DNA from 3 places in the Rhodoferax sp. RT5P35 genome. Region 2 is predicted to be linked to each of the others. Evidence: predicted binding sites of a transcription regulator. Region 2 holds the regulator's gene; each other region holds the start of a gene.
What was found. Region 2 encodes FNR, which switches genes on or off when oxygen is low (the NO sensors DNR and NnrR bind a similar motif). Its sites were predicted from a motif close to TTGATNNNNATCAA; they were not measured.
Positions count from the first base shown of each region.

Region 1: a site for FNR is predicted at 2,006-2,019, ahead of clpB (ATP-dependent chaperone ClpB). Genes of this name have one in related genera too.
Region 3: a site for FNR is predicted at 2,676-2,689, ahead of AC097L_RS01190 (Kdo hydroxylase family protein). Genes of this name have one in related genera too.

Region 1 covers NZ_JBWMAX010000007.1:177,791-182,887, reverse strand. The annotation lists gene clpB (ATP-dependent chaperone ClpB) at 1-1,937, opposite strand, end outside; gene AC097L_RS13205 (hypothetical protein) at 2,194-2,775, shown strand; gene AC097L_RS13200 (molybdenum cofactor biosynthesis protein MoaE) at 3,048-3,524, opposite strand; gene AC097L_RS13195 (sugar-binding transcriptional regulator) at 3,527-4,504, opposite strand; gene AC097L_RS13190 (SDR family oxidoreductase) at 4,550-5,097, opposite strand, start outside.
Region 2 covers NZ_JBWMAX010000004.1:117,160-122,256, reverse strand. The annotation lists gene AC097L_RS07220 (cbb3-type cytochrome oxidase subunit 3) at 1-18, shown strand, start outside; gene ccoP (cytochrome-c oxidase, cbb3-type subunit III) at 36-944, shown strand; gene ccoG (cytochrome c oxidase accessory protein CcoG) at 948-2,375, shown strand; gene AC097L_RS07205 (FixH family protein) at 2,576-2,833, shown strand; gene AC097L_RS07200 (hypothetical protein) at 2,843-3,055, shown strand; gene fnr (fumarate/nitrate reduction transcriptional regulator Fnr) at 3,072-3,791, opposite strand; gene hemN (oxygen-independent coproporphyrinogen III oxidase) at 3,917-5,097, shown strand, end outside.
Region 3 covers NZ_JBWMAX010000001.1:249,828-254,924, forward strand. The annotation lists gene AC097L_RS01180 (ATP-binding protein) at 1-2,277, opposite strand, end outside; gene AC097L_RS01185 (SMI1/KNR4 family protein) at 2,274-2,537, opposite strand; gene AC097L_RS01190 (Kdo hydroxylase family protein) at 2,722-3,603, shown strand; gene glgX (glycogen debranching protein GlgX) at 3,600-5,097, opposite strand, start outside.

The DNA.
Region 1 (5,097 bases), on a different contig from region 2:
ACCGAATGCTTCTCCATGAACTCGCTCATGTCGATGCGAATGAGGTGGTCTTCCGAGTCGAACATAAAGCCCGCCAGCGCCTTGCACAGCTCGGTCTTGCCCACGCCTGTGGGGCCCAGGAACAGGAAGGAGCCGGTGGGCCGGTTCGGGTCGGACAGGCCTGCGCGCGAGCGGCGGATGGCGTTGGCTACCGCCGTGATGGCCTCGTCTTGGCCGACCACGCGGTCGTGCAGCTTGACTTCCATCTGCAGCAACTTGTCGCGCTCGCCCTGCATCAGTTTGCTCACCGGGATGCCGGTTGCGCGGGCCACCACTTCGGCGATTTCTTCCGCGCCCACCTGGGTGCGCAGCAGGCGCGGCGCGCTGGTAGTGCCTTTCACCGATTCCTTGGCCTGGGTTTCCTTGAGTTGCTTTTCCAGCTCGGGCAGCTTGCCGTATTGCAGCTCGGCGACCTTGTTGAAGTCGCCCTTGCGCTTGAGTTCCTCGATCTGGAAGCGCATTTTTTCAATCGCTTCCATCACGTGGGCGCTGCCCTGGGCCTGGGCTTTTTCGGCCTGCCAAATTTCGTCGTAGTCGGCGATTTCCTTTTGCAGTTTGACAATTTCTTCCTGGATCAGGCCCAGGCGCTTTTGCGAGGATTCGTCTTTCTCGCGCTTCACGGCTTCGCGCTCGATCTGCAGTTGGATCAGGCGGCGGTCCAGCTTATCCATCACCTCGGGCTTGGAATCCATTTCAATCTTGATCTTGGCCGCAGCCTCGTCAATCAGGTCAATCGCCTTGTCGGGCAAGAACCGGTCGGTGATGTAGCGGTGGCTGAGCTCGGCCGCGGCCACGATGGCCGGGTCGGTGATCTGCACGCCATGGTGCACTTCGTACTTTTCCTGCAGGCCGCGCAGGATGGCGATGGTGGCCTCCACCGTGGGCTCGCCGACCAAAATCTTTTGGAAGCGCCGCTCCAGGGCCGCGTCTTTTTCGATGTACTTGCGGTACTCGTCCAACGTCGTGGCGCCCACGCAGTGCAGCTCGCCGCGTGCCAGGGCGGGCTTGAGCATATTGCCCGCGTCCATCGCGCCCTCGGCCTTGCCCGCGCCGACCATGGTGTGGAGCTCGTCGATGAAGACGATGGTCTGGCCTTCGTCCTTGGCCAGCTCTTTGAGCACGGTCTTCAGGCGCTCTTCGAATTCACCGCGGAACTTGGCCCCAGCCAGCAGGGCCGCCATGTCTAGCGAGAGTACGCGCTTGCCTTTGAGCGATTCGGGCACCTCGCCCGCCACGATGCGCTGGGCCAGGCCTTCGACGATAGCGGTCTTGCCGACGCCGGGTTCGCCGATCAGCACCGGGTTGTTCTTGGTACGGCGCTGCAGCACCTGGATGGCGCGGCGGATTTCGTCGTCGCGGCCAATCACCGGGTCCAGCTTGCCCATGCGGGCACGCTCAGTCAGGTCGAGGCAGTATTTTTTGAGCGATTCGCGCTGGCCTTCGGCATCGGCGTTGTCCACGTTTTGGCCGCCGCGCACCGCATCGATCGCGGCTTCCAGCGATTTGCGGGTCAGGCCCGCGGCGCGTACCTGCTGGCCAAAGTCGGCCTTGCTGTCGGTCAGCGCCAGCAAAAACAGTTCGCTGGAGACGAACTGGTCGCCGCGCTTGATGGCCTCTTTTTCAGCGCCCTGCAGCAGGCTGCCCATATCGCGGCTGATTTGTACCTGGTCTTGCCCGTGCACAGTGGGCAGCTTCTTGAGGGCCGCCTCGGCCACGGCCAGCAGACTGGGCACGTTCACGCCCGCGCGCTGCAGCAGCGCCTGCGGGCCGTCATCCTGGCGCAGCATGGCCGCCAATACGTGGGCTGGTTCGATATAGCCGTGGTCGGCACCGAGTGCCAGGGTTTGTGCGTCGCCCAGGGCTTCCTGAAATTTGGTAGTAAGTTTGTCTTGTCGCATGTGGATCTCCAATGCTGTGACAGATGGGCCAGAGCTCTGCATTTTCAAGGCCTGCTCTGTGGACAAGCTTGCGCCAGATCAAGCCAGGACTTAGGCAAGACCCCCTGTGCGCCGGAAGGCTGACACAGAGGGCGCTGCGTCAGTCCTACAAGTACTAGATTTATAGAAAATCAGCCTCTAGCGCATATGAAATAAGCACGAGCAGCTACAAAAATAGAAGCAAATGCAACTTTGGCCAAAGTCCTAAAATCGGCCTATGAACATCCACCAGCTGTCGGCCCGCTACAACCAGGAGCAAGACCGCATTCTGGTCCGCATCAAATCCACCGATGGCACCGAAATGCGCCTGTGGCTCACCCGCCGCCTCACACTGGCCCTGTGGCCCACGCTCAACAAGGCCGTAGTGGAGCATGTGGCGCGGCAAGACGGCGGCACAACCCACTTGCGCGACGATGCCAGCAAGAAGATGCTGGCCGACTTCCAGCGCGAAGCCGTGCTGCGGGATGCCGATTTTTCCACGCCCTACCAAGATGCACCCGATGCCGCCCCCACCACCCTGCCCTTGGGCAGCGCCCCGCTGCTGGTGACCGAAGTGCGCATCACCCCGGTGGCCAACGGCCCTTTGAAAATTGCCTTCAACGAGCAGTTGGTAGGCCAGACCAACGGCCGCGGCTTCCAGGTGGAGCTGGCCCCACCGCTGGTGCACGGCCTGGTGCAACTGCTAGAGCGTGCCTTGCGGCAGTCGGCCTGGGGTGAAGGTAGCGATGTGCTGGGAACGCCGGGGTTGCAGGCGAACGACGTACCGGTCGCGGCAGAACGGCCTAAGTACCTGAATTAGGCTTTGCAGGCTTTGGCTGCGGCGCACCAAGCCCGCAGCTTCTCACCGCAACCACACATCCACCAGAAAATACACTGTATGCGCAAGCAACTTACCGAGGCGCTAGCCTTGTTCCGCCAAGGCAACTATTTTTCTGCACTGAACATCGCCCAGAAAATCAGTCTTACCACGGGCAGATGCAGCCGAGGCTGCGGGCTCCGATGACGGCGGTCTCGCAGGCCCTGGTGCAGCGGCTGCTGGTGCTGGACCAGGGCCTGCCGCTGCTGGGTTAGTCAGGCGTTGCTGGCCGCAATACCCCAGCGCTGCAAAGCAGCATCGTCCTGCACCCGGGCATCGACCCAACGCGCCCCATCCGGGGTTTGCTCTTTCTTCCAAAACGGGGCCTGGGTTTTCAAATAGTCCATCAAGAATTGGCAGGCCTGGAACGCCTCGCCCCGGTGCGCCGCGCTGACCGCCACCCACACAATCTGGTCTAGCGGCTGCAGCAGCCCCACGCGGTGGATCACCTGGGCAGCGTAAATGTTGAAGCGGGTCATCGCCTGGTCCACCATCGCCTCAATCGCCCGCTCGGTCATGCCGGGGTAGTGCTCTAGCTCCATGCTGGTGACTTCACCGCTGGCATCAGGGTGCCAGTCGCGCACTGTGCCTAAAAAGCTCACCACTGCGCCCACGCGGCGGTCACCTTGGCACAATGCCGCCGTCTCAGCACTGAGGTCGAAGTCATGGGTCTGGATGCGTACGCGTCCCATGCTCAAGCGCCTGCCACCGCAGCCGGCGACGTGGACTGCATTGCTTTATCGAGGTTGAGCACCGAGATCGCATTGGTCACGGTGGTAGCTAAGGTGTTGAGGACGCCCGAGCGCAAAGCGCCCAAAATAGCGGCCACCTTGGTTGGCTCACTGGCCACGGCCAGCACATTCGGAATGCGTTGCAGATCGGGCAACGAGAGTCCGATGACACGGCCCTGCATGGCGCTGGATGCCGGTTTTCCGTGGATGTCGATGAAGTCGTAACCCATCAAATCGCCCACCGCCCCAGTCATTTTGGCGTGGGTGATTTCGCTGGGTGAGAACCAGCCCATGCGCACGATATTGCTGTATTCCGACATGTCACCAACCCCAACTAGAGCGATATCCGCGCGGCGGGCTTTGTCCAGCGTGTGCCGAACGGTTTCGTTTTCGATCAGCGCTTCGCGCACGGCTGGATCACGCACTAACGCGGGCGCGTAGAGCGATTCACACTCACCGCCAAAGCGGGCCGATAGACGCCGCGCAATGTGGTCGGCATTCATGGTTTCACCGCCACGGTAGGAGCCCCCAATGGCGCTGACAAAGACGCAACGTCGCAAAGTAGCCGACATGGCGTGTTCCGAGACTGCGCTGACATTGCGCCCCATGCCCACCGCGATGACGGAGCCATCTGCCAACTCGCGATCCAGGTAGGCGGCAACCAGCCCGGCCAGCAGCCCACGCTGCTTGTCGGCATCGTTGTGATCCACCGCCAAAAGCGCTCGCTGGATGCCAAACCGCTGGATCAACTCCTTTTCGATGTCAGAGGCAAATGCTGCATGCGGACGGACCCGGATTTCGACGATGCCAGTGGCTTGGGCGCGTCGCAACATGCGTCCTATGGTGGCGCGCGAGATCGCAAACATCTTCGACAGCTCCTCCTGGGTCATACCGTCCACGTAGTACAGCGTAGCCAATCGGCTCAGTTCATCCTCAGACATGTGCAGCAATTCTTCCTAGAAGCAGCTTACCTCGCTGCCACCCAGTCACTGGACTGTGTAGCCGCCGTCTATCACGAGGTTTGCGCCGATCATTATCCCTGCATGGCTGCTGACCAAATAAAGAATCGCAGAAGCAATTTCTTCGGGCTGGGCAAAACGACCCACTGGAATTTTGCGCTTCATGGCCTCGCCGACCTCGCCCGCCCAAGCCTTCCTGCCAAGTGCGGTTTCCACCACCGTAGGCGAGACAGCGTTCACCGTAACGCCAGACGCGGCCCACTCGATGGCCAGCACCTGCGTCATCGACACAATCGCGGCCTTGCTAGCGCAGTAGGCGGCATGCCGCTCCAACCCGACTACGGCGGCTTGCGAGGCTAGATTGACAATCCGTCCATGACCGCGTTGGCACATGGTTTTGCCGACCGCCTGGGATAAAAAAAATGGTGCCTTCAGGTTGACCGCCATAGTCTTGTCCCAGTCCGCCTCACTCACATTGAGCGCCTGGTCGAGCAAAACTACCCCCGCGTTGTTGATCAAAATGTCGATGGCTGAAAACCGCGCCAACGCCTGCTGCACCGCGCTCTCTATTTCGG
Region 2 (5,097 bases):
CCCTTTTTGCAAGACTGATCCCGGAAGGAATTCCCATGAGCGATTTCACGAGCAACTTCTGGTCGGTTTTTATCAGCGCCGTTTCTGTTGTCAGCATCGCCGCCTGCCTGCTTCTGCTGTGGGTTACGGCCCGCAAGAAGGTGCCGTTCCAGAGCGACAACACCACCGGCCATGTGTGGGACGGCGATTTGCGCGAGATGAACAACCCGCTGCCGCTGTGGTGGGTGGGCTTGTTCATCCTGACGGTGCTGTTTGGCGTGGGCTACCTGGTGGCCTACCCCGGCCTGGGCAGCTATGCGGGCACGCTGGGCTGGACCCAGGTGGGCGAGTACAACGCCGAAGTGGCGCAGGCCAACCGCGAGCTGGAGCCGTTGTATGCCAAATTCACAGCCCTCCCGCCGGAGAAGCTGGCCGGCAACGCCCAGGCCATGGCGGTGGGCGAGCGCCTGTTCATGAACAACTGCGCCCAGTGCCACGGCTCGGACGCCCGTGGCAGCAAGGGCTTTCCCAACCTGACCGACGGCGATTGGCTGCACGGTGGCACGCCCGACAAAATCCTGGAAACCATCACCCATGGCCGCATCGGTGTAATGCCGCCCATGGCCGCTGCCGTGGGCACGCCCGACGATGTGAAGAACGTGGCCAACTACGTGCTCAGCCTGTCGGGCAGCCCCAACGATTCGCTGCGTGCCGCTCTGGGCAAGTCCAAATTCTCGGTCTGCGCGGCCTGCCACGGCGTGGGCGGCAAGGGCAACCAGGCCATCGGCGCACCCAATCTGTCGGACGACATCTGGCTGCACGGCTGGGGCGAGGCGGCCATCATCGCCATGGTCAACAACGGCAAAACCAACCAGATGCCCGCCCAAGAGACCAAGCTGACCGAGGCGCAAATCCACGTACTGGCCAGCTACGTGTGGGGCCTATCGAACAAGCCGACACCGTAGGCCATGCGCAAAACCATCCCCATCACCCCGATAGCCGCCGAAGGCGAGGAACTGGTGTCGCTGTACGCGGCCCAGCCCAAGATCTATCCGCGCTCGGTGCAGGGCCTGTTTGCCCGCTGGCGCTGGGGCATGGTGTTGCTGACGCAACTGGTGTTCTACGGCCTGCCGTGGCTGCAGTACGGCGAGCGCCAGGCGGTGCTGCTGGACCTGGCGGCGCGGCGGTTTTATCTGTTTGGCCTGGTGCTGTACCCGCAGGATTTCATCTACCTTACGGGCCTGCTGGTGGTGTCGGCCCTGTCGCTGTTTTTGTTCACCGCCGTGGCCGGGCGGCTGTGGTGCGGCTTTACCTGCCCGCAAACGGTGTACAGCGAGATCTTCATGTGGATAGAGCGCCGCATCGAGGGCGATCGGGGTGCCCGCATGCGCCTGGACGGCGGCCCCCTGTCTGCCCACAAGATCGGCAAGAAGTGGGCCAAGCATGCAGTGTGGATGCTGCTGTCACTGTGGACCGGCTTCACCTTTGTGTCGTATTTCACCCCCACCCAAGACCTGCTGCAGGAGTCGCTGCAGCTGAACTTCGGCTCGTGGGAGGTCTTTTGGGGCCTGTTTTACAGCGCGGCTACCTACGGCAATGCGGGCTTCATGCGCGAGCAGGTATGCAAGTACATGTGCCCCTACGCCCGCTTTCAGAGCGCCATGTTCGACAAGGACACGCTCATCGTCAGCTATGACGCCAACCGGGGTGAGCCGCGCGGTGCCCGTTCCCGCAAAGCCGACCCTGCGGCGCTGGGCCTGGGGTCGTGCGTGGACTGCACCCTGTGCGTGCAGGTCTGCCCCACCGGCATCGACATCCGCCAGGGCCTGCAGTACGAGTGCATCAACTGCGCGGCCTGTGTGGACGTGTGCGATGGGGTGATGGACAAAATGGGCTATGCCCGCGGCCTGATCCGCTTTGCCACCGAGAACGGCATGGCCGGGGGCTGGACGGCCCGCCAGATCCTGCGCAGGGTGCTGCGGCCCCGGGTGCTGGTTTACACCGCGCTGCTATGGACCCTGATGCTGTGCCTGGGCATCAGCCTGGCACTGCGCACCCCGCTGAAGGTGGACGTGGTGCGCGACCGCGCCGCCCTGTCGCGCATTGTGGCCGGGGGCCAGCTAGAGAACGTTTACCGCCTGCAGGTGATGAACGCCACCGAATCGCCCCAGCGCTACACGCTATCGGCCCACGGGCTGGACGGGCTGGCCGGATTGGAAGTTGCATCGGAAACCGAGGTGGAGGTGGGTGCCGTGCAGTCGCGCTGGGTGGCGGTGCGCCTGCACATCCCCTATGGCTCGGCCACGCCGGGTTCGCACCCGGTGGTGTTTGACATCGCCAGTGCCGACGGCAAAGACCGCGTATCCGAGAAATCCACGTTTATCGTGCCCCGCTAATTACTCACCCCCAGGCTGCAGTGCTTCGCATCTTTCGCCAACCCCCCTCGAACCGGTTTACCAAAACCGATTCGACACGCAGGGGGCAACACCAGCAGCCGGGCATTGCCAGTTCTGCGGTGTTTCTGGAAAGTGTGCGTTCTGCCCGCATGCTGGGTGGGGAATAGCTAGATGCCTTGTTCACATTAAGGAGAAAGTCCATGTCTGAAAAAACTTCGCAACCCTGGTGGAAATACGGCCACGTGTGGCTGGTCATCTCCGGCCCGCTGATCGTGGTGGTAGCCGCTCTTGTTACGGCCTGGCTGGCCTTCACCCGGCAAGATCCGGTGCTGGCGCAGGACTATTACCGCCAGGGCCTGGAGATCAACAAGACGCTGGCCCTGCAGGGCACCCTGGCCCCAGCCGAGCAAGCGCGCAACCACGCCGCCACGCCCCCCGGCGCGGTGCGGCAGAAGTAGGCGGGCAGCATGGCAGTACAACGCATCACCAGTGTGCTGTGGTCGGGATTTTTGGGCGCTTGTTTGCTGGAGGGTCTGGTGTTTGCGGTGGTGGACCCTAGCAGCTTGCACTGGCTGGGCCAGCCGCTGGACCTGTCACGCCAGGGCGTGTACAGCCTGTCTTTCTTTGCCTTCTGGGCCGTGGCGGCAATGATCAGCAGCCTGACCCTGCTGGTAGGCTAGCCGGTAGGCGCTGCAACTATAAACAGGGCTGAAGATTAACGATGCGCTTCAAGGCCTCGGCATCGAGGATGCGGATGTGGCGCTGTTTGACCTCCACCATCCCGTCCTCGGCAAACTTGGAGAAGGTGCGGCTCACCGTTTCCAGCTTCAGGCCCAGGTAGCTGCCGATCTCTTCGCGCGTCATGCGCAGCACCAACTCCAGCGGTGAGAAGCCGCGCGCATGCAGGCGCTGCACCAGGTTCAGCAAAAAAGCCGCCAGCCGCTCCTCTGCCCGCATGCTGCCCAGCAGCAGCATCACGCCGTGCTCGCGCACGATTTCGCGGCTCATGATCTTGTGCACATGGCGCTGCAGGGCGTTGACCTCGCGCGACAGTTCTTCGATGCGGTCAAACGGCATCTCGCAGACCTCGGCATCCTCCAGCGCCACCGCGTCGCAGGTGTGCTGGTCGTTGACGATGCCGTCCAGCCCGATGATCTCACCCGCCATCTGAAAACCCGTGACCTGGTCGCGCCCGTCCTCGGTGGTGATGGAGGTTTTGAAAAACCCGGTGCGGATAGCGTACAGCGCGGTAAACGCCTCGCCATTGCGGAACAGCGTGGCCCCGCGTTTGACCTTGCGGCGCACGGCCACCAGATCGTCTATACGGTTTAACTCGTCTTGGTTCAGGCCCAGTGGCATGCACAGCTCACGCAGATTGCAGTTCGAGCAGGCAACTTTGATGGCGATAGGGGTCATGCGCGCAGTAGGGGCTTTTGTAAACAACCATTCTCGCCACAAGCATCTGCAGGCGGCTTGATCTAGGTCAAGTAAGGCGTGCGTCCTTCGCGGCACAGTGCATAGATGCAACCAAAGCGCTTTTTATGACCTGTGTTTCGACTGAACTTTTAAAGCGCTTTGACGTGCCGGGGCCGCGCTACACCTCCTACCCCACCGCCGACCGCTTCGTGGAAGCCTTCCGCGGCGAGGACTACGCCCGCGCCCTGCGCCTGCGCCGGGACACCGCCACCGCTCTGCCGCTGTCGCTCTACGTGCACATCCCGTTTTGCGAATCGCTGTGCTACTACTGCGCCTGCAACAAGATCATCACCAAGCGCCACGAACGCGGCGCGGCCTACCTGCAGTACCTGGAGCGCGAAATGGCCCTGCACACCGCCCAGCTCGGCACGGGCCGGGTGGTCAGCCAGTTGCACCTGGGCGGCGGCAGCCCCACGTTTTTGAGCGATGACGAACTGGCCCAGCTGATGGCCCTGCTGCGCCGCCACTTCAGCCTGGCCCCGGGCGGCGAATACGCCATCGAGGTCGATCCGCGCACCGTGGATGCCACACGGCTGGCGGCCCTGGCGGCGCTGGGCTTCAACCGCCTGAGCTTTGGCGTGCAGGATTTCGATGCCGACGTACAAAAGGCCGTGCACCGCGTGCAGCCCGCCGAGCAGGTGTTTGGGCTGGTGGCCGAAGCCCGCCGCTTAGGCTTCGAATCCATCAACACCGACCTGATCTACGGCCTGCCGCGCCAAACACCCACCTCGTTTGCCCACACGCTGGAGCAGATCGTGGCGCTGCGCCCCGACCGTATCGCCCTGTACGCCTACGCCCACCTGCCCGAGCGCTTCAAGCCGCAGCGCCGCATCCTCAACGCCGAGCTGCCCAGCGGCGCGGCCAAGCTGGCCATGCTGTCGCAGGCGCTGGACGCGCTCATCGGCGCGGGCTACGTTTACGTGGGCATGGACCATTTCGCCCTGCCCAACGACGCGCTGGCCGTGGCCAAGCGCCAGGGGCGGCTGCACCGCAACTTCCAGGGCTACAGCACCCAGCCCGACTGCGACCTGGTCGGCCTGGGCGTGTCGGCCATTGGCCGCATCGGCCCCACCTACAGCCAGAATGCCAAGACCCTGGAGGCCTACTGCGACATGATCGACCAGGGCCAGCTGCCGGTGGTGCGCGGCCTGGCCCTGAACCGCGACGACGTGGTGCGCCGCGCCATCATCATGGCCATTATGTGCCAGGGCATGGTGCAGTTTGAATCCATTGAACTGGCCTACCT
Region 3 (5,097 bases), on a different contig from region 2:
AGCGGGCATCGCGTCGCGCGCATTGATGCACAGGTTCAGCAGCGCGTTCTCCAACTGGCTGGGGTCTGCATTGACGGACCAGAGCCCAATGCCGCCGACGACCTCCAACACGATTTCTGGGCCGATCGTGCGCCGGATCAAGTCTTCGAAGCCCCCGATCAACGCGTTGACGTTGAACACTTTGGGCTCCAGGGTCTGTTGGCGCGAGAACGCGAGCAGCCTGTGGGTCAAGGATGCCGCGCGCTTGACTGCCCTCTGCCCGATGTCGAGGTATCGCTCCAAATCCGGGCCTCCCTGCAGCTTGCGGCGCAACAACTCGTAGCTGTTCGACATGACGGCGAGCAAGTTATTGAAGTCGTGGGCCAGGCCTCCAGTGAGCTGGCCCACCGCCTCCATCTTCTGGGATTGGCGCAGCGCAGCTTCCGCCTTCATCAGCTTCGCGGTGCGCTCTTGGACCTGTTGCTCAAGGGTGAAGGCCAGTTCCTGGAGCTCCTCCTCGGCGCGGCGTCGCTCGACAGCTTGGCGGGTTCGGTGCGCGACTTCCTTGATGAGCACCAGTTCATCGGCCGTCCAGGGCCTTACGGTTGCGTTGTTGAGAAAAAGCATCGCCACGAAATCGCCACCTTCGCTCACCGGCATGTTGACCATGGCGCGCACACCGACTTCGATCAGGGCGTTGGCCGTGTGGCGCGTCCGAGGGTCCAACCGCGCATCGGCGAACACCACGGTCTCGCCCCGCTTTAAGTCCTCGATGAAAGTGCCGAAATCCCTGAATTGAAACGTGCCCGAAAGCTCTTTGGTGCCCGGAGCGTTCCAATTGCGAGCGATCGCAATTGACTCGCGCGCCATGTCGATGGTGCCGTAACCTACTCGGCTCACGTCCAGCACGCGGCCCAAAGCCTCAGCGGCGCGGTAGGCCACCTCGTCGGCATCCAGCGGGCCGCCGAAGACGTCCCGGTCGAGGTATTCAAGCAGCTCGGCGCGGCGCCGCGACAGCACCACTTCGGTGATGTCTTGGGATATACCCGCCATGGAGCTTGGCACGCCGTCGATTCCGCACTTGACCTCGCCCGTCACGCGCACCCATATCAACCTCCCGTCCGGTCGAACGATCCGGTATTCGATGTCGTAGGTTTCGCGCGTGGAGAGCGACCGCGCCACCGCGTCGCGCATTCTTGCCTGGTCGTCAGGATGCACCGCATCGAGAAGCTGTGCGTAGGTGAATACCTCGTCGAGTCGGCGCCCGAAGTTTTCTTTGCAGTGCGTCGACGCTTCGAGGGAAAACGTGGCCAAGTTCAAATCCCACACGCCCAGGCGCGCGGCCTCGGTGGCCGAGAGAAGCCGGGCCTCGCTTTTCTCCAACGCCCGGGTCTTCTTGAACCGCTCGAGCCAGTTGACGACGCGTTGGCCGACCTCTTTGGTGAACGCCAATTCGCCCGCGGTCCACCGCCGCTCGTCCTTGAAATTCACGAAGAACACGCCAACCAAAATGCCCGCCTCGAGCACGGGGACGTTCACAAACGAGCGCGCTGCCTTGGCCTCGAGCGAGGCTGCCGCCGAGTTGGTTCTCGGGTCCTCTCGCACGTCGTTGATCGCGATGAATTCGTTTCGCTTCAAGCTGTCGATGAACGATCCGTAGTCGCGAAGATGGATCGACCCGGCAAGGCTTTCGACTCCGGGCGCGCGCCAGTCCCGCTCGACGGTCGACGTCTCCTTGAAGTGGTCGACCGCGCCAAATCCGACGCGGCTGACCGACAAGGACTTGCCAAGCATTTCCGACGCCAAAAAGCTGATCTCTTCCGTCGACCCGGCGGCTGCGACCTTCTCGGTGAGCTCCGCCAACGCCTCACTGCGCGTCCTCATGGCTACCCGATCGGTGGCGTCCAAGCCTTGGAGAAAAATTCCCTCGACCGAACCGTCCGAGTCCCGGACGGGTTGGAGGACGAAATCGACGAACAGCTCAACGACGGGCTCGGCTTCGCCAGCTTTCATCAGGTATTTAGCGCTCTCCACGGAGTAGGGGATGCCCGATGCGAACACTTGGCCGAGCAGCTCCACATACCCCTGCTCGGCCACTTCCGGGAGCGCAGCGGCCATCTCCTTGCCTAGCACTGGGCGGTCGCCGACCAATTTCAAATAGTTGGGGTTGGCGAACTCAATGACATGGGATGGGCCGCGAAAATAGGCCATGAAGCTGGGAGCCTGTGAGAAGAGTCTGACGAAGCGCTCGAGCTCGTCTTCGCGCGACTGCGCGGTGGAGGATGTTTCACCGGTCATTTGACACCATGTAGCGCACCTTGGCGATTAGGGTGGAGAATTCGAATGCCTTGTGTCTCTTTGACAACGCTGTTCAGCGTGCGGGAGATTCGTTTTCTATCTGATGTATCAGCGAAGGGGTGAATCTCCCAATCATCGGCAGCAGTGGATAGCGTTTCACCATTCGACTGGCTCATGGCTGCCCGATACGAAGACGGGAACCGGGTCTGAAGCTCTGCCTCAGCTGCCTCTATAAAGTGATCTTCAACGTTAAACGGCATGGGTTAATGTCAATCCTCTTATTGCTGTCTGAATGTCCGCTGCTGGCCGAAAGCAGACATCGTAACAGCCCAAAAGTGATGTTGAATCTGCCTTAACCCGGTATCCCAACAGACTTTATTTTTCTCCGACGAACTTTATTTACGCTCGTCAATAGGCGGCACCGTTCTCGGGGAAAATCAGGGCATGTCACATCAAATCATGGAAGTCACGGGGTCCGATTGGGGGGGGCGCCATCCGGTCGAAGCGCTGACCGACACGCTGGAAAACGGCGGCGTGCTGTATTTTCCGGCGCTGGCGTTTACGCTGACGCCAGACGAACTACCGCTGCTACGCCCCGGCGTACGGGCTCCCAAATCGCGCAACATCAGCCAGCCTGCGCACGGTGTCGTCAAGGGGGCCGTGGGTTCGCCAGAAGAAATGGCCGCCCTGAGCGACATGATGCAGCGCTTTCGCCGCCAAGCGGTGCAGCTGGTGCACGGCCTGTTTCCCCGTTACAGCGCCCATTTGCGGCTGGAGCCCACCAGCTACCGCCCGACCGAGGTGGCCACGCGCACCCAGTCGTGGCGGGCCGACGACAAGCGCCTGCACGTAGATGCGTTCCCGTCGCGGCCGAACCGGGGCGAGCGAATTCTGCGGGTGTTCAGCAACATCAACCCGCAGCACAAGCCCCGGGTGTGGCGAGTGGGCGAGCCGTTCGAGGCCATGGCCCAGCAGTTTTTGCCCTTGATTCCCGGTTATCGGGCCTGGGAGGCGCACTTGCTGCGCGGCCTGGGCATCACCAAGTCGCTGCGCAGCGAGTACGACCACATGATGCTGCAACTGCACGACCACTTGAAGCGCGACGCGAACTACCAAAAGAACGCGCCGCAAACTGTGGTCGAGTTTGCTGCGGGCAGCACCTGGGTATGTTTTTCCGACCAAACCCTGCACGCGGTGCACGGCGGCCAGTACATGATGGAGCAGACATTTTTCATGCCGCCCCAGCACCAGTACCGGCCCGACCAGAGCCCGTTGGGAATACTGACCCGGTTGGCCGGGCACCCCTTGCAGGGCGCACCTCTTTAAATCGACAGTCCTGCGCCTTTGGCGGCCAGCAATACCAGGCTGTTGGCGGGCAGTGGAAAGATGTCTTTGCCCTGGCCCACCCAGCCGCCCAGGCCGCGTGGTTGGGTGCTGTCCAGCACCACCTGCCAGGCACCGGCGGGCAGCAGGAAGGGGTCAATGGTGTTGCCTGCATTGACCAGCAGCAGCAGCGGGGCACGGGCCTTGCCGGGTTTGCCGATCAGGCAGCCCAGCACCCGGTGCTGCGGGTCGCGCCAGGCATCGCCTTCCAGGGGCACACCGCTGCCACGCAGCCACGACAGATCGGGCAGGCCCAGCACGTCGGCCACGCCGCTGTACCAGTGATTGGCAAAAGGCAGGGCCTGGTGGCGCAGGGCGATGACGCGGCGGGTGAAAGCGAGGAGATCTTCGTCGGCGGCGGCCCAGTCGATCCAGGTGGTGGGGTTGTCCTGGCAGTACGGGTTATTGTTGCCACCTTGTGTATGGCCTAATTCATCGCCAGCGCATATCAGCGGTGTGCCTTGTGCTAGCAAAGTAGTAGCAAGAAGGGCGCGTTGCAGGTTGCCGCGCAAGGTGGTGACGGCCGGATCATCGCTAGGGCCTTCGGCACCACAGTTGAAATTGAGGTTGTGGCCGTGGCCGTCGCGGTTGTCTTCCAGGTTGGCCAGGTTGTGGCGCTGGTTGTAGCTCACCAGATCGCGCAGGGTGAAGCCGTCGTGCGATACCACGTAGTTCACCGACTCGCCGGGGGCGCGTTGGCGCGGTTGGTACATGTCGCTGGAGCCGCACAGGCGCTGGGCCATGTCGGCACGGGTGTTGTCGGCCACCGGCGCACCGGAAGCGGCGGCGGTTTGTATCCAGAAGCCGCGCATGCTGTCGCGGAAATGGTCGTTCCATTCCAGCCAGCCACGCGGAAAACCGCCGGTCTGGTAGCCGCCGGGCCCGATATCCCAGGGCTCGGCGACCATTTTCACGCGCGACAGCACCGGGTCTTGGGCCACGGCGGTGAAGAAGGCGCTGTTGCGGTCAAAACCGGTGTCGGTGCGGCCCAGCACCGGGGCCAGATCAAACCGGAAGCCGTCCACATGCATCTCGCCCACCCAGTAGCGCAGGCTGTCCAGCACCATTTGCAGCACGCGCGGCTGGCGTATGTCGATGGTGTTGCCGCAGCCGGAATAATTGTCGTAGTGGGCCGGGGCCTCGGGCGGCAGGCGGTAGTAGCTGGCGTTGTCCAGGCCGCGAAAGCTGATGGTCGGGCCGCCGTCACCGGCTTCGGCCGTGTGGTTGTAGACCACGTCCAGCAACACCTCCAGCCCGGCGGCGTGCAGGGTTTTGACCATGGCGCGGAACTCGTCGCGGGGAGATACACCGTCCACGCCGCTGGACAGCCGCGGGTCCACACTGAAAAAGCCCAGGGTGTTGTAGCCCCAATAGTTGCTCAAGCCCATGCCGCTCAAGCGCTCTTCGCTCAGCGAATACTGCACGGGTAGCAGGCTC